One region of the Exiguobacterium sp. JMULE1 genome, then DNA from elsewhere that is predicted to be linked to it. Evidence: riboswitches for the same ligand, from Rfam matches in the RefSeq annotation. Region 1 holds a riboswitch; each other region holds the start of a gene.

What was found. Region 1 has a riboswitch for S-adenosylmethionine ahead of EXW93_RS15015 (Na+/H+ antiporter NhaC family protein). Riboswitches for the same ligand answer to the same signal wherever they lie in the genome.
Region 2: linked by a shared signal. The riboswitch ahead of metK (methionine adenosyltransferase) and the one ahead of EXW93_RS15015 (Na+/H+ antiporter NhaC family protein) in region 1 are both predicted to bind S-adenosylmethionine.
Region 3: linked by a shared signal. The riboswitch ahead of msrA (peptide-methionine (S)-S-oxide reductase MsrA) and the one ahead of EXW93_RS15015 (Na+/H+ antiporter NhaC family protein) in region 1 are both predicted to bind S-adenosylmethionine.

The regions. Positions count from the first base shown of each region.
Region 1 covers NZ_SGWC01000002.1:2,846,717-2,849,929, forward strand. The annotation lists gene EXW93_RS15005 (alpha/beta hydrolase) at 1-338, opposite strand, end outside; gene EXW93_RS15010 (metal ABC transporter solute-binding protein, Zn/Mn family) at 509-1,522, shown strand; SAM riboswitch class I at 1,592-1,696, shown strand; gene EXW93_RS15015 (Na+/H+ antiporter NhaC family protein) at 1,777-3,087, shown strand; gene EXW93_RS15020 (hypothetical protein) at 3,129-3,213, opposite strand, start outside.
Region 2 covers NZ_SGWC01000002.1:2,257,591-2,260,803, forward strand. The annotation lists gene EXW93_RS12070 (GNAT family N-acetyltransferase) at 1-473, opposite strand, end outside; gene metK (methionine adenosyltransferase) at 611-1,819, opposite strand; SAM riboswitch class I at 1,948-2,074, opposite strand; gene pckA (phosphoenolpyruvate carboxykinase (ATP)) at 2,309-3,213, shown strand, end outside.
Region 3 covers NZ_SGWC01000002.1:337,070-340,282, forward strand. The annotation lists gene EXW93_RS01975 (MFS transporter) at 1-393, opposite strand, end outside; gene EXW93_RS01980 (winged helix-turn-helix domain-containing protein) at 408-1,007, opposite strand; gene msrA (peptide-methionine (S)-S-oxide reductase MsrA) at 1,239-1,769, opposite strand; SAM riboswitch class I at 1,865-1,968, opposite strand; gene EXW93_RS01990 (M20 metallopeptidase family protein) at 2,031-3,209, opposite strand.

The DNA.
Region 1 (3,213 bases):
ATACTACAGACGGCAACTCCGAGTTCAAGTAGTCGATCAACGATTGGACTAAAGCAGAACATGTCATCGCGCTCTCCACGAACGAATGCACCACCGTGTGCATAGATGGCAACTGGAAACGGTCCTTCTCCTGGTGGATAATAGAGATCGAGTTGTAAGATGCGGTCTCCCACCTGTTTGTAGGTGAGCGTCCGCGGTGCAAGTTGTTTTTCTGTGAGTGGCAAGGCGGGTTCGGTCCATCGAAGTAGTGCACCATAATTGTTCCAGATACTCGCTCCCGCTGCTGCCGTCGTCAATAATGCAGCTCCCCCCATTAGCCATGCAGTTTCACGTTTCACTTGATCACCTCCAAAAAGACGTGCCAGTTTCTTCACTTTATTATCCTTTTACCCCGTTTTAAAAGATGTCGAACGTCTCGGTATTCCTACTTGACGCTTCACCAGCGTTCCGCTATAGTGAGAAAGTCCAAATCGGAATTGTTACGTTTTAATAATGGAGGTATCATATAATGAAAAAAATTATTCCTGCTTTAACAATCGCCTTCGCGAGTGCAAGTGTCCTCGCCGCTTGCGGTTCGAATACCGATTCATCGACTTCAGATAAAACCCAGACAGAAGTCTATGCATCGACGTTCGCAACAGCTGCTATTGCCCGCGAAATCGGTGGTGATCAAGTCGACGTCAAGATGATCGTCCCACCTGGAGCAGATCCTCACTCTTACGAGCCGACGTCAAAACAACTCACTGAAATTGCTAAGGGTGACTTGTTCCTCTTAACGGGCACGACGCTCGAGCCGTATTCGAAAAAAATCCAAGAGAGCTTAAAAGGCACGGACGTCCGCTTCATTGAGACGAGTAAAGACGTCAACTTGCTAGAATCGGATGCTACGCTTCATGCACATGAAGAAGAGGGGCATACAGAAGACGAACATGCTCACGAAGAAGAAGGGCACGATGATCACGCAACGGACGAACATGCGCATGAAGAAGAGGGTCATGACCACGGAAAATACGATCCACACGTCTGGCTCGACCCTGTCAACGCAAAAGCAATGGCACACTCGATTACAACTGCTTTATCAAAAGAAGTACCAAAAGACAAAGCAACATTCGAGAAAAACTTAAAAGCGTTCGATCAGCAAGCTGATGAATTGGACGAACAATTTAAACAAGCCGTCGCTGATGGATCAAAAAAAGAACTTCTCGTTACGCATGCCGCTTATGGTTACCTCGCAGAACGATATGGTTTCACACAACTGCCGATCGCGGGAATTTCTCCTTCCGATGAACCGTCACAAAAGCAACTGGCCACTTTAGTGAAAGAAGCACGGATGCATGATTTGAAATACGTCGCGTTCGAAGAGACGGTCTCACCGAAGGTCGCACGTGTCATCCAAAAAGAAATCGGAGCTGAATCCGTGACGATTCATAATCTAGAGTCGGTCACGAAAGCGCAACAAAACAGCTCGTACTTCAAGTTGATGGAAGAAAACGTCCAAACATTAAAACAAGCACTTCAGTAAAGTACAGTTGACACGCGTTACTCAATGCGGTACGGTAAGAAACGTGTTTTACAACAATTGAATGACTTCTTTTTATCGCGAGAAACGGAGGGACTGGCCCAATGATGTTTCGGCAGCGGACGATTTGATTCGTACTGTGCCAAATCCAGCAAGCGAAAGCTTGAGAGATAAGAAGAGCGTCTTTTTTCATAAAGACCTCCTTCTTTCTTGCGAAGGGGTCTTTTTTTGTACCTTTGAGAAACGAGGTGTCAACAATGAATGAAACGATCACGCCTAACAAATGGGCACTGCTTCCCCTCGTCGTATTCCTGGTCCTCTTCATCGGAGCCGGGATCTTCTATGACGACTTTTACAAATTTCCGATCCTTATCGCCGCATTGATTGCTTTAATCTTTGCTGCAATCACAACGAAAGGATCCATCAATCAAACGGTCGAACGAATCGCAACCGGTGCCGGAAATCCCGATATCATGATCATGGTCTTCATCTTCTTATTAGCCGGTACGTTTTCTGGAACGGCAGAAGCAATCGGTGCCATCGATGCGACCGTCAATGCTGCTTTGACGTTCCTACCTCCGTCACTCCTGATGAGCGGTCTGTTCGTCATCGCTGCCTTCATCTCGATGGCGATGGGGACATCTACCGGAACGATTGCCGCGCTCGCGCCGATCGCTTTCGGTATTCATGAAGCAACAGGCATCAACGTCGCGATCGCAGCAGCATCAGTCGTTGGGGGTTCGATGTTCGGCGATAACTTGTCGTTCATCTCAGATACGACGATCGCTGCCGTTCGAACGCAAAAAACGAACATGCGTGATAAGTTCCGAACGAACTTCATGATCGTTCTCCCGGCTGCCATCTTGACGGTCATCTTACTCGCATTCGTTTCTGGTTCTGGCGATGCGGTAACGGCTAAAGCATTCGAGTTCTACAAATTGATTCCATATCTCGCCGTCATCGTCCTTGCACTATTTGGTGTTAATGTCATCCTCGTTCTCGTCGGTGGTACATTGCTCACTGGCATCATCGGTATGATTGACAATAGCTTCGGTTTAAGTGGGTTCGTCCTTTCGATGTCAAAAGGAATGATGGGCATGGCAGAGATTTCAATCTTGACGCTCCTCATGGGTGGTCTCGTCAGTTTGATTACGTTCAACGGTGGAATTGCTTACTTGAAAGAGACGCTGACGCGCAAGATTTCACAGCGTCGCGGTGCCGAATTCAGTATGGCGGCACTCGTTAGTGCGACGAACCTCGCAACGGCGAACAATACGATCTCGATTCTTGTCGCTGGACCACTGGCAGCTGAAATCGCCGATACGTATGAAATCGATCGCAAGAAATCAGCGAGTATCCTTGATATCTTCTCTTGTGGTATTCAAGGCATCATTCCGTATGGGGCACAACTATTGATTGCAGCAGAATTGACGAAGACGGCTTCTCCTGAACTGATTCCGTATCTGTTCTATCCGTTCCTCCTCTTCGTTTGTGGATCAATCGCCATCTTCTTCGGATTGCCACGCATGAAGAAGACAGCTGCGAAGCAAGAAAAAATTTCTTCCTAATCATAAAAACAGGTCCGATCGCTATGATCAGACCTGTTTTGTTATTTTTTCTGCTTTGCTTGTCTTTCTAAGATCAAATAGGCGATTGCCGGAAGTGGAAACTGAAGGAGTCCAGCACCTCCCCAC
Region 2 (3,213 bases), 590 kb from region 1:
CGAAGGCGAATGACAGATTCTACTTGCCCAAAGACTTCTTCCGTCATCTCACTGAGTTCTTCAAAACCGAATGAGGTCAAGAACTGACGCGCTTTATAGTTACGTGCCTCCACGTATACTTCGAGTGGGACGGCTCCTTGTCGTTCGAGTTCACGGATCAATCGTCGTCCGATTCCGTTTTGCTGATATTTCGGTAAGACGTACAGACGAATGATTTCCCACGTTCCCTCAACATCAACAGCATGAATGAAACCGACGATTTCCTCATCGATGATTCCGACATAAAAATACTCTCCCCGTGCTTCTTCTGCCGTCCGAATCGCACGAACAACCTCCTCTTGCGGATACGCTTCCTGCACGAAATGCGCTTTCGAGCGCTCGGAATAGATTTCTGCGTACGTATCCAACCAGGATGTGACGGCAATGTCATGAATACGTCCTGCATCGGCTGGAATAGCTTCGCGTATTTCCATAATCGGAACCCCCCTTTGTATTCATACGAATCGACTCATGTACTTTTACCCTCTTCTAGAAAAAACATTCGTTTCCTGCAAAGTTCCACGTAAACAAAAAAGTCCGAAAACCCGCGTAGGGTTCTCGGACTTTTTGATTATGCGAAACGTTTTGCCTGTTCTTCAAGAACTGCTGCTTTATCTGTTTGCTCCCATGGAAGCTCAACATCTGTACGACCGAAGTGACCGTATGCAGCTGTTTGACGATAGATCGGACGACGGAGATCAAGCATGTTGATGATTCCAGCCGGACGAAGATCGAAGTTTTCAGCAACCAATTCGACGAGTTGTGCTTCAGGAAGTTTTCCTGTACCGAATGTATCAACCGCGATTGATACCGGGTGCGCGACACCGATTGCGTACGCGAGTTGAACTTCTGCTTTGTCTGCAAGACCTGCAGCAACGAGGTTCTTCGCGACGTAACGTGCTGCGTATGCAGCTGAACGGTCGACTTTTGTTGGATCTTTACCAGAGAATGCTCCACCGCCATGGCGTGCGTATCCACCATACGTATCAACGATGATCTTACGACCCGTCAATCCAGCATCTCCTTGTGGTCCGCCGATGACGAAACGACCAGTTGGATTGATGAAGAATTTCGTTGCTGCGTCGATGTATTCAGCCGGGATGACCGGTGTGATGACGTGTTCTTTCAAGTCAGCTTGAATTTGCTCAAGCGTAACTTCTTCCGCGTGTTGTGTCGAGATGACGATCGTATCGACACGAACCGGCTCGTTGTTCTCGTTGTATTCGACCGTGACTTGTGTTTTTCCGTCCGGACGAAGGTAGTCGAGTTGACCGTTTTTACGCACTTCTGCCAAACGGCGTGCGAGACGGTGTGAAAGCGAGATTGGAAGTGGCATGAGTTCTGGTGTTTCTTTCGTTGCGTAACCGAACATGAGACCTTGGTCTCCTGCACCGATTGCATCGATTTCTGCATCAGACATGCTACCTTCACGTGCTTCAAGCGCTTGGTCTACACCAAGAGCGATGTCTGCTGATTGCTCATCGATTGATGTCAATACAGCACATGTGTCCGCGTCGAAACCGTATTTCGCGCGTGTATAACCGATCTCACGAATCGTTTCACGAACGACTTTTGGAATGTCGACGTAAGTGGATGTCGTGATCTCACCTGCAACGAGAACGAGACCTGTTGTAACAGAAGTTTCTGCCGCAACACGCGCGTTTGGATCCGCTGCGAGGATTGCATCAAGAATTGAATCCGAAATTTGGTCACAGATTTTATCTGGATGACCTTCAGTGACTGACTCCGACGTGAATAGTCGGCGATTAAGGTTTGTCATGTATGACCCTCCCAAAAAAGAATTTGACGGTGTACTCATTTCCCCTAGTTGAGTGGGACGGTAAAATGAAAAAAACCTTTCCAAGTCCAAAAAATGGTCAGGGAAAGGTTGTGCGTTCTTCCTTTACCCTCTTATCGTTCGAAGTGTTTACTTCGCTTCAGGAGAGCACCTTTTCCCTCATTAATATGTGAATTAATGTAGGACGGTTGCCGGGTTTCTTCGGGCCTTGTTCCCTCCACCTGCTCAGAATAAGAGTATCCGTTACGAATTACATGATATAAAGTTGTAACTACTCTGTCAAGCAAGGTTTCAAATTCTAGTCGAAACTTTTTGAAAGAGATGTTAAACTGTTAATGCTGAAAGCGTTTCCAGATAAATAGAAATCAGCACTAGAAAATGATTGCTCTCTCTTTAGTATGTCATATATAATAAATGTGTCATACTAAATACAGTGAGCCAAAACCAACGTAGGGGAAAGGTGGGGTCAGGATGCCGATGACGGTCCTGAATATCGAAGAACTACTCAAGAAAGAGCATGTGTTCAAACAACTATCTGTTGCTGAACTTGTCGAACATGCGATTCGAAACGAAGAAGGTGTCCTTGCTGAGAACGGCGCATTATCTGTAGAAACGGGGAAATTTACAGGTCGTTCACCAAAAGATAAGTTCATCGTCCGTGATTCTTCCTGCGAGTCTCACATTGATTGGGGTCATGTCAACCAACCAATGGATGGAGACAAATTTGAACAATTGTTGCAAAAGGTTCTTCGTTACATGAACGAAGCTGATCATCTCTACTACACAGAAGCTGCTGCTGGAGCAGATACGCACTTCACCCTTCCGGTCCGTGTGCTCACACAATATGCTTGGCATAACCTGTTTGCCAAACAACTCTTTTTACGCGAGTATCCTGAAGTGGCTGCCTTCGAACCGTTCACGGTCGTCTACGCGCCACATTTCAAAGCAGATCCTGCCGTTGACGGAACGAACTCCGAGACGTTCATCGCGATGTCGTTCGAACACCGAATCGTCTTGATCGGTGGAACGGAATACGCTGGAGAAATCAAAAAGTCGATCTTTTCCGTCATGAACTACCTCTTGCCACAAGAAAACGTCCTTTCGATGCACTGCTCGGCAAACGTCGGACACGAAGGCGACGTCGCCTTGTTCTTCGGTCTATCTGGTACTGGTAAGACCACCCTTTCAGCCGATGATAGCCGTCAATTGATCGGTGACGATGAGCATGGTTGGTCGCACGATGGTGTCTTCAACATCGAAGGCGGATGTTACGCGAAGACGGTCAATCTATCGCGTGAAAAAGAACCGCAAATCTTTGACGCGATCCGTTTCGGAACCGTCCTTGAGAACGTCGTACTCGACGAAGCCCGTCATCC
Region 3 (3,213 bases), 2.5 Mb from region 1:
AGCATTCGCCGGCGAAAAGAATGCATCCACACTACCGAATAGCAAGGCGAATACTAAAATCGTCAGCAATGTAAGCTGATCGGTATGAAGTAATGCGAGAAGACAGAGAATGAAACTGATCCGTAAAGCGCTCGAGATGCGCATGATCGTCGAACGTTTATAGCGATCGGATAGGACGCCACCGAATAACATGAGAAAAATACGGGGTAACAAGGTGGCCATGAGGATGAATCCGAGATATGACGCCTGGTTTAGCGTATGGATGACATACCATTGTTCAACAAACAGATAGGTTGATAGGGAGAGGGCAGAGCACATACCGGACCCCCATAAAAATAAAAAAGATGGATTTTTAAACAGCGATTGTTGCGTATCCATTTCAACAGGCAGCATATGGCACCTCCGGTTTAGACGTCGTCATTCTCAAATAGTGGTTCATCAATTGCAAAGGCAGTCGTCATGATATAGAAGTGTTTTTTATCTTCTTCGTCTAGTGAAGGGGACTGTGTGAACTCGTCCAATAGAGCACGATATTTGGTAGAAAATTGCCGAAAATTGGCTTCAGACATCGTCAGTTCCTTTTGAAGCGATAAGCTCATCCAGTCTTCAACGTTTGAAGACACAGGAGAAAAAGCAGTAGTTGGAGCGGTGAGGACGCGTGTCTTTGCTCGGTCCAATACTTCGAGATACGACTGCCGGGTCGCTTCATTCGTCTCGACGAAGTTCAGTAGATGATCGGCAGGAATGTAGCCTCGAGCAATCGCTTGATAGTATTTCAATAGATTGCCGCCCTGTTCTTCCGTCCGGACGAGGCGAATCAAGTCATGCTTTTCAAGTTCTCGTACATGATAGAGGATCTTTGCGCGGGATAACGTCAGCAAGTGGGCTAACTGATGTACCGTATGTGGTTTTTCGACGAGAAACATGAGGATTTTTGTTCGTAACGGATCACTGATCACTTTTAACTGTTCATAGCTCTCTAATATGTGAATCGCTTTTTGTTCCATGCAATAATCTCCTTTTTAACCGGTTAATTTTTATTAACCGTAAAACAAAAGACTTCATTTGTAAACGATTACAAATTTATGTGAGGGTGTTGGTAAAGAAGACATCATTTGTTTACATACAAAAAGACTGACTCCAGTGACATCTCGGTCATCCTCCACTTTCTACTGGAAAGTAGGGGAAGAACGAGATGTTTGAAATCAGTCTCAGCTACTGTATGTGGTTCGAGGTGATTAGACCGTCGTCGTATCTTTCCATTCCTGCTCGATGAAAGCATCGCGACCAGAAGCAGCACGATCTTTTTTATAGTGTTCTGGATTTTTCTTATGGAAGTCTTGATGGTACTCTTCCGCCGGATAAAATTCAGAAGCGGCATCGATCCGCGTTACGATTGGTTGTTTGAAACGATTGCTTGCAGCAAGGGCGTCACGGGAAGCGATTGCTGCTTCATGCTGCGCATCCGTATGATAGAAAATCGCTGGTGCGTACTGCGTGCCACGATCTTGGAATTGACCTTCTGCATCCGTCGGATCCGTTTGTGGCCAGTAGAGTTCGAGCAGACGCTCGTACGGGAATAGGCTCGGATCAAACGTGATTTGGACGACTTCGAGATGTCCCGTCGTTCCTGTTTTGACTTGCTCATACGTCGGATTGTCGACGTGACCGCCCATGTAACCTGATACGATTCCCTCGATTCCTGGTAATTCTTCAAATGGTGTCACCATGCACCAAAAACATCCACCTGCAAATGTTGCTTTTTCCATCCGTCTCTTCCTCTCCGTGGGAAATTCCCATTGTATGTCTGACAGCGAGAAAAACGAAAACGACTCCTTCGCTTGGTTGCAAAAGGAGTCGCCGCTTTTTATCAACCAAAGCTTTCGCTTTGCTGGTCGTAGCACCTTGCTATGCGCAGGTTGCTGGGACGTCATCGATCCAGATCTCTCGGTCCACTCTTGATAAGGGTATATGAAGTTGATGTCATTCGTTATCATTGTTGTGATGATACCATTCACACAGAAATAAAGTCAATCCTTAGGTTTCAAGGCACGTAAAACCGTCGCTCCGAGTGTCTTCGCACCAATCAACAACGCCTGTTCGTTGATTTCGTACTGCGGATGATGCTGTGGATAGTTGACGCGACCGTCCGTATATCCGGAGCCAGTAAAGAAATAACTTCCCGGGACATGTGTTAGATAATGCGCGAAGTCATCCGCAGCCATCATTGGTGTGAGTGCCCGGACGGATGTTTCCGGTAAGAAAGAAGCGGCTTCCTGAACAAGTTTTGTCTCGTCCGGATGATTCCAGAGCGCCGGGTAACCAGTCGTGAAGTCGATTGAATAGGTGGCACCAATACCGGCACATGTCGTTTTGGCGACAAGATCGACTTCTTGCCGGAGCTGATGCCGCAATGTCTCATTGAACGTCCGAATTTCACCGACGATGCGTGCTTCACCCGTGACGATGTTCGGTGCCGTTCCCGCATGGAAGGATCCGATTGCGAGAACAGCCGGCTCGAACGGATCGACCCGTCGACTGACGAGATGCTGTAAGTTACAGACGAGCTGCGCTCCAGCGACGAGCGCATCTTTTGTTTTGTGCGGTGCTTGCGCATGTCCACCTTGACCATGAACGATGATTTCGAATTCGTCGATTGCACATAATGTATGTCCTTCCCGAAACCCAATCGTACCGACTGGTAAATCATTTTCGAGATGTGTCGCAAAAATCGCATCGACATCTTCGAGGACGCCGGCTTCGATCATTTGGATGGCTCCGCCAGGAAAGACCTCTTCTCCATGCTGATGGATGATTCGAATCGTTCCTTGCAATTGATCGCGTAACGGATAGAGTGTAGCAGCAAGGGCCATCACCATCGCCGTGTGACCATCATGCCCGCAAGCATGCATGACACCGGGATGGATCGACCGGAAGGCAAGCGTCGTCTCTTCTTGAAGTGGTAAAGCATCGAAATCTGCACGGACCGCAATCGTCGGACCAGGCTGTTTGCCTTCGATCGTCGCGACGACACCACGACCTCCGACGGCTGTTTGATAAGGGATGCCCTGCTCCGCGTAAAAGTTTGCAATTCGTTCTGGTGTGCGGACTTCCTGGAAAGAGAGTTCCGGATGTCGATGAAAATCACGACGTAACGCGATCATCGTCGGTTCGAATTGTTCAAGTGCTTCAAAAAGTTGAGTTTGCATCTTC